Regions from separate parts of the Paenibacillus crassostreae genome, predicted to be linked through region 3. Evidence: riboswitches for the same ligand, from Rfam matches in the RefSeq annotation. Region 3 holds a riboswitch; each other region holds the start of a gene.
What was found. A riboswitch is a leader RNA that binds a small molecule or an ion and turns the genes downstream of it on or off. The one in region 3 is predicted to bind cyclic di-AMP.
Positions count from the first base shown of each region.

Region 1: another riboswitch for cyclic di-AMP. It lies ahead of LPB68_RS01835 (3D domain-containing protein); the one in region 3 lies ahead of LPB68_RS06980 (TrkH family potassium uptake protein).
Region 2: another riboswitch for cyclic di-AMP. It lies ahead of LPB68_RS11475 (C40 family peptidase); the one in region 3 lies ahead of LPB68_RS06980 (TrkH family potassium uptake protein).

Region 1 covers NZ_CP017770.1:385,940-388,208, reverse strand. The annotation lists gene LPB68_RS01845 (cysteine hydrolase family protein) at 1-396, shown strand, start outside; gene LPB68_RS23820 (MmcQ/YjbR family DNA-binding protein) at 687-1,040, opposite strand; cyclic di-AMP (ydaO/yuaA leader) riboswitch at 1,233-1,401, shown strand; gene LPB68_RS01835 (3D domain-containing protein) at 1,405-2,055, shown strand; gene LPB68_RS01830 (polysaccharide deacetylase family protein) at 2,094-2,269, opposite strand, start outside.
Region 2 covers NZ_CP017770.1:2,467,538-2,469,806, forward strand. The annotation lists gene LPB68_RS11470 (hypothetical protein) at 1-631, shown strand, start outside; cyclic di-AMP (ydaO/yuaA leader) riboswitch at 841-981, shown strand; gene LPB68_RS11475 (C40 family peptidase) at 985-1,452, shown strand; cyclic di-AMP (ydaO/yuaA leader) riboswitch at 1,745-1,882, shown strand; gene LPB68_RS11480 (C40 family peptidase) at 1,887-2,269, shown strand, end outside.
Region 3 covers NZ_CP017770.1:1,450,093-1,452,361, reverse strand. The annotation lists gene LPB68_RS06985 (CPBP family intramembrane glutamic endopeptidase) at 1-801, opposite strand, end outside; cyclic di-AMP (ydaO/yuaA leader) riboswitch at 1,174-1,316, shown strand; gene LPB68_RS06980 (TrkH family potassium uptake protein) at 1,379-2,269, shown strand, end outside.

The DNA of each region.
Region 1 (2,269 bases), 1.1 Mb from region 3:
TTGAGTGACTTTGGCCGTGAATTAGATGGTGTAGAAAAAATCCATTGCTTGGAAGGTACTTCAGCGGAGGAATTTCATCCATCAACAGCACCAATAGAAGGAGAATATATTATAACGAAGCGTCGATACAGTGCTTTTATAGGAACAGATTTGGATCTGTTATTGCGTTGTAAGGGAATTAAGAGAGTATTTTTAATTGGTGGCTTAACAGATGTATGTGTACGTTTTACAGCAGTAGATGCTCATCAACATGACTATTATTTTAATGTCGTTTCTGATTCAGTGATTGGCTCTAGTCAGCAGGCTCATAAAATGGCGTTAAAAAATATGGAGTATTTACAAACAGGTGCTAATATGACTACGGAGCAAGTTCTTGCGTTAAATTGGGATAAATAAGAGTTGTTGTATACGACAACAGAATTTCCTTAACCAGAGGGGGAATATGAAATTGATTTGAGAAAAGGTGAAGCAGTGAGGCTGGATTAAGCATCAATTATGAGGTTTTAGTAGATTGTGCCGAGTGCCACACGTATATTGGGCGGATCCGGGGTCATGAATCAATTAATTAACAAAAAGTGCAAAAAAAGGGTCATCCTAAAGGTATTAACCTTACAGTATGATCCTTTTTTTTACAACTCAAATGATTTCCATATACGGACATGCTCGCTTAAGGAGTTGTCCAGATGCTAGAATTTCAGTAAGAGAATGATAAGGTGCGTCGGAACAGAGTTTAGATAAAATCGGATCGTACCAAACCCGAAGTCAAAAAGTAAAACATCCATGATTGCGCTTGGGTTCACTACATCTTTCTCCGACTTTCTCAACCCTTTAAAAACCAATTCGTAAGAGTGGTCAATCATTTTACATAATTCTAGTTCTGAAAGAGTACCATCGATCAAGATTGTGTTCCAGTGGTTTTTGTTCAAGTGATATCCCGGAGAAATCGAAGCGTATTGTTGTCGTAAACTTTCCGCCATGAATGGATCACATTTCAAACTGATTTTTAGTTGGTTATTTTGGTTGGAAATTAATGCAAACATTTTGGATTTAAGAAATAGTTATTAAATAAAGAGACACTCTTATAGGCAATAAGGGACGAAGAAGTGTATATTACATTGATGCATCTAAATCGATTTGCGTAATTATGAAATTGATTCTTGAACCTCTATTTCTTATCTTTCGGAAGAGCATAGTGGAAAACATTACATAATAAAAGGTTACAAAATTGTGATATATTAATTGTGCCGAGACTTTCAGACAGAAAGTGTGGAGGATGTAATTAAGTTTGTACAAGAATGTGTAAGTTCTTTACAACTAGGGGTGAATCGCATTTAACATGTGTAGGGTTGACTCCCAATCCGAATCCGACAGCTAACTTCGCAGGCGTTATTATAAGGAGGAGCAATGAAAATCCATTTTAAGAAAATGAAATTTGTACTAGCAGCTGTAGGTATGGCAATGGTGGTGCAAAGTACACCACTTCATGCTTCATCACTTCATGTGGCTAAAGAAGGGGATACATATTACAAGCTTTCACAACAATATGCTGTGAACATGGACAAGTTAATGAAAGCTAATCCCAAAACAAAAGCTGACAATATCTATGCAGGTATCAAACTGAACATTCCAACTTCGGGCAATGTGGTTAAGGCTGCATCTCTGACTAACACAGCTTCCATATTAACAACGTCATCAAACAAAAAAGAGATAGAAGCATGGGGAAAAACATTTAACTATTCCAAAACACTAAAAGTTAAAGCAACGGCATATTCTGCTGCTGCTAGTGAGAATGGTAAATGGGGTGCTGTTGATTATTTCGGAAATTCGCTTGAGTTAGGAACCATTGCTGTAGACCCAAGTATTATTCCTTTCGGTACAAAAGTGCTGGTTACTGGACATAGTCACAATGGTCTTCCTAAAGATGCATTTGTTGCAACAGCAAGTGATGCAGGATCTGCAATAAAAGGCAACCGTATTGATATATTTATTCCAGGAAGTCAGCAGAGTGTTCGAGTATTCGGTTATCAAGATATCGAATTGTATTTCATTGACTAATTAAATCATTCATTCGGATAGATAGAGTATATCTCTATCTATTTTTTGGTTTCAGAAGTTTGAATGAGCATGGGGACAGTTACAAAAGTGTATCCTTTATTTCGTAAAGTCTCAATAATAACAGGTAGAGCTTGAATCGTACCTGTTAGATCCGAACCAATTCCACCACCTGCATGAAAGAGAATAATTGAACCAGGTCCTACATGTGACAGCA
Region 2 (2,269 bases), 1.0 Mb from region 3:
GCAATTAAGTCTCATGCATAGTCAAACTGTCCACAACTATCTATGGATTCTGCTTGGAATGTTGTTATTTCGTATGATTCTCACACCTTTGATTCATTCAGGTATATTTTATGAACTTCACCAAGAACGAAAAGGTGAAAAAGGCGTGTTCTTTTTCAAAGGCATCCTATTACATTGGAAACCAATCACACTATTCTATTGGTGTGAATCACTACTAGTTCTGCTTCCCGCATATTGGTTGATCCCTAAGCTCTATAGTATTGCCATTAATAGCTTTATCACGCCATCTATATTGGTTCAAGCCATTCCCTTCCTACTGGGATGGGGAATATATCGATATGTCATACATCAGATTATCCTGTATATGCAATTCGGAAAAATCGCTAACACTGATATGATTCCTTCCGCTTTAATTCTCTTTCGACATGCCTTATCCGTTATTGGAATCACGCTAACTTTGGCTTTTTTCAGTTTGTTATCCTTCAGTTTATTTACCGGCATTTCCCTTGTCTGGTCAGGTATCTTTGCTCTTATTCTCCAACAAAGCTACCCTCTAATATCTTGTTCATTTAAGATGTGGCGTATTACCTCTCAATATGATCTGTGGTTTACCAAAATTTACAAAACATAGATCAATCTTCGTCATAACATTTCATAACTCCTTGATATAAGAAGCCCCTGCCCTTTTTACAAAAAAAAGGCAGGGGCTTCTTATCTTTATTATGCGAATGACGTTTGCCAAATTAAAAATCCTCTGTTACAATACTAATTAGTAACAACTTTGTAATCTTTATATCTAATTCTTATCACTAGTTATTAATTATTGTCACTTTTTTATGGTGCATGAAACAGCCGAACTCCTGGGCACCAGGAAGCGGGGGATCCAATATCATGGGTGAATTGATCTCGAATCAGAGTGATCATAGGGGACCTTCAAACCGAATCCTTAAGCTAACCTCGTAGGCATTGGAAGGGGAACAGTCATTGAATAAGAAATTAACCGCAACAGCATTAAGTATGGCTCTTGCTTTAACCATCGGAACAGGTAGCGTTTTTGCCGACTCGTCTTTAGAAAAAGTTGTTGACAGTACCATTGGAGTAAATTACAAGAGTGGGGGAACGACTACAAATGGATTTGATTGTTCCGGCTACACTCGTTATGTCTTCTTGAAGTTAGGTATCACATTACCACATCAATCAGCTTCGCAATACCACATGGGTCAGGAAGTATCCCGTGCTGAGCTAAGAGCTGGAGATCTAGTCTTTTTCAACACTTCAGGAAAAGGTGTATCTCACGTAGGAGTATATGTAGGTAATGGGAAATTCTCGCATTCATCTTCTTCTAAGGGTGTCATCATCACCTCTCTCGGTCAAAGTTACTGGGCCGAACGCTACGTAGGTGCCAAACGAATCATGAGTACTGCGAAATATGAAGCAGCGACTTACAATTAACAATAGACTCATTAGTCATTTAATTTAAACAGTTGAAATTTAAGCAACCCTATATATTGCTTAGAAATACCCGTAAGAGGTATCAGCCTCTTACGGGTATTTTTTTTTCATATAAGAATCAATTTCATCGGAGCGATTCATTCTGTCTGTTAGCGTAATTATGAAATTGATTCAAATAAAGAAAATAACAACAAATTCGAATGAAACAATTGCCAAATTCTCATTCCTCTGATACAATAGTTCCAGTGATTACATAGTAACAACTTTGTAATAAGTATTGTAACTTTTATGTAAATTATATCTGCCGAATTCCCGATACAAAGGGAAGTGGGGGAACCGTCTTGGGTGAATTGATCTTGCATTAGAGGGATCATAGGGAACCTTCAACCGAATCCTTAAGCTAACCTCGCAGGCACCGGAAGGAGTTACTTTTTTTGAAAAAGACATGTTCAGCAGTAGCTTTAGGAATAGCGATTTTATTTACTATTGGGACTGGAAGCGCTTTCGCAGATTCGCAGATGGATAAGGTCATCGCACCAACGATAGGTATTGCCTATCAAGGTGGTGGAGTAACCACTAGTGGCTTCGACTGTTCTGGGTTCACAATGTATATCTATGGAAAGTTAGGTATCGACTTGCCACATCAATCTGGTTCTCAATTTAATATGGGAACAGCCGTTCAGCGTAGTGATCTTAGAGAAGGCGACTTAGTTTTCTTTAATACTTCTGGCAAAGGCATATCGCATGTTGGAATATATGTGGGCAATGGTAAGTTTGCACACTCTTCCTCATCAAAAGGCATCACAATCACTCCTCT
Region 3 (2,269 bases):
AACAAAAGAAGTGTGTTTTCTAGTTAATGCGCTATATACGATTGCAAGTACCCCCAACACTAATGTTAGAAGCCCATAACCTAGGATGGTCATCCAAAGCGCCTTGTTTTGTTCACCTTTTACATAAGAGGCATGCTCTACAGGTACTGAAAATGAGGGCTGAAAGGATAATATCTGTTCTGAATCAAAGATGAATTCAAATTGAAGTGCAGCCTTTCCTATCATCGTGTTGGAATCAGTAAATATGATTTTTGAATCACTTGATTCTACGATCTGGAATTGACTTGGTTCATAACCTAATTGGCTGAGCCATAGTTTAGCTAGTGCTTCTTGATTTCTTGGGTTCATAGAATTGAAGTTATTAGTAGAAGTATCTTGAGAGAAAGCCACGACATCACCTGAATTCATATGTACATCAATATTGAAGATTCTCTCTGAATCAGATTCTTCTAGACGAACACGATATACATCATATGGATACTTATCCTCAAAGGTATCATTGTAATACTCAACAAGCTTTTCCTTCGCTAGATAACCATATAATTCTGAATGAGATTGGTATGTAACAAGACTGTTAGGAGATGATAATTCATGAAGATCAAGTTGTGATTCGGCGTATTGAGTCGCGGATGCTCTCGCTTGTTCTTTCGTGATTAATTCCTTGCTTTTCTGTTCCAGAGTATCTGAGGACGTATTAGGAAAAACTTGTACAATCAAAAATAGCAGTAAGCTTATAGCCCCGAGGATACCTAAGACCTTATAATTTGCTTTGAGTTTCAAAGGTTGCCCTAAAGAATTCATTCATTTTCCTCCCAAAAGTTTTTGAGCGTTACTTCTTAAGTAATACTTCGAGAAAACTCTCTTCGGAAGCATAACCCAAGTTTTGTGAGCAATGCTTCCTAGATTTCTCTTCGAACAAAACTACTTCGGAAGCATTCACTTAAAGTGAATTAGCCATTAGAATAACGTAAACATAGCATAGGTTCAAGTTATAAATCCAGTAACTGTAAAATGGGAAATGTGAAAATGAGATGAAAATGAAGATAATAGTATGTAAACAGAGGGAAAGCTGCATTTAGGATATATCCTGTCCACATTTAAGGCTAAATCGATGCATTTATGCCAAAAAGAGCTTTGTACTGTTTGATAATAAGGATTATAATCGGAGAGCAATTTAATAATGCGCCGAATATTCATTTGAATTACGGAGGAACCAAAGAATTAATGGGGTGAATTTTGATATTCATTATCGAAAAGGGCGACCTGTGCATGCCCGAATCCGTCAGCTAACTTCGTAGGCGATATGCAACCAGGAACCAACCCGAGAGGCATTGGATTTCCAATGTTTTTTTTGTTGATTTTTTAAGGGGTGATGTAGTTGAAATTAAAGTTGAGCTGGATTAAATTAGCCCCACCTCAAATTCTAGTATTGGGTTTTGCTGGTATTATTCTGATTGGAGCTCTATTGCTTTCATTACCTATTGCTAATACAACGGGTGAGCCACTTCCATTTATCGATGCACTATTTACAGCAACATCAGCCACTTGTGTAACGGGTTTAGTTGTGGTGGATACAGGTACATTTTTTAGTTTATTTGGTCAAATCGTTATTATAGTACTCATTCAAGTGGGTGGACTCGGTTTTATGACGATGGCTACGTTGTTCTCGTTAATGTTGAAACGTAAGATTTCGCTTCGTGACCGGCTGTTATTACAAGAAGCAATGAATCAGAATACAATGGAAGGGATCGTAAGATTAATACGAAAAGTGTTATTGTTCACTTTCGTAATAGAAGGTATTGGGGCTGTTCTGTTATCGATACGTTGGGCATTTGATATGCCTTTTGGAAAAGCTTTATATTTCGGTGTTTTTCATGCGGTATCGATGTTTAACAATGCTGGATTCGATCTATTCGGTGGTTATCGCAGCTTGACAGGTTATGTTTATGATCCACTTGTCAATTTTGTAGTGATGTTCCTGATTGTGTCAGGGGGAATTGGGTTTATTGTATTGTCTGATATAGTGGATTTTCGAATAAAACGCAGGTTATCCCTGCATTCTAAAGTTGTGCTGTCCATGACCGCATTTCTTATTATCTTTGGAACAATCATTATATTTATATTCGAATATTCGAATCAAAGAACGTTAGGGTCGTTGAATGGGGGCGGTAAGTTTCTAGGCGCGTTGTTCCAATCGGTTACGACACGCACAGCTGGGGCTAATACCTTGGTCATTGGCGATATGCGGCAGGCATCCCATTTCTTCATG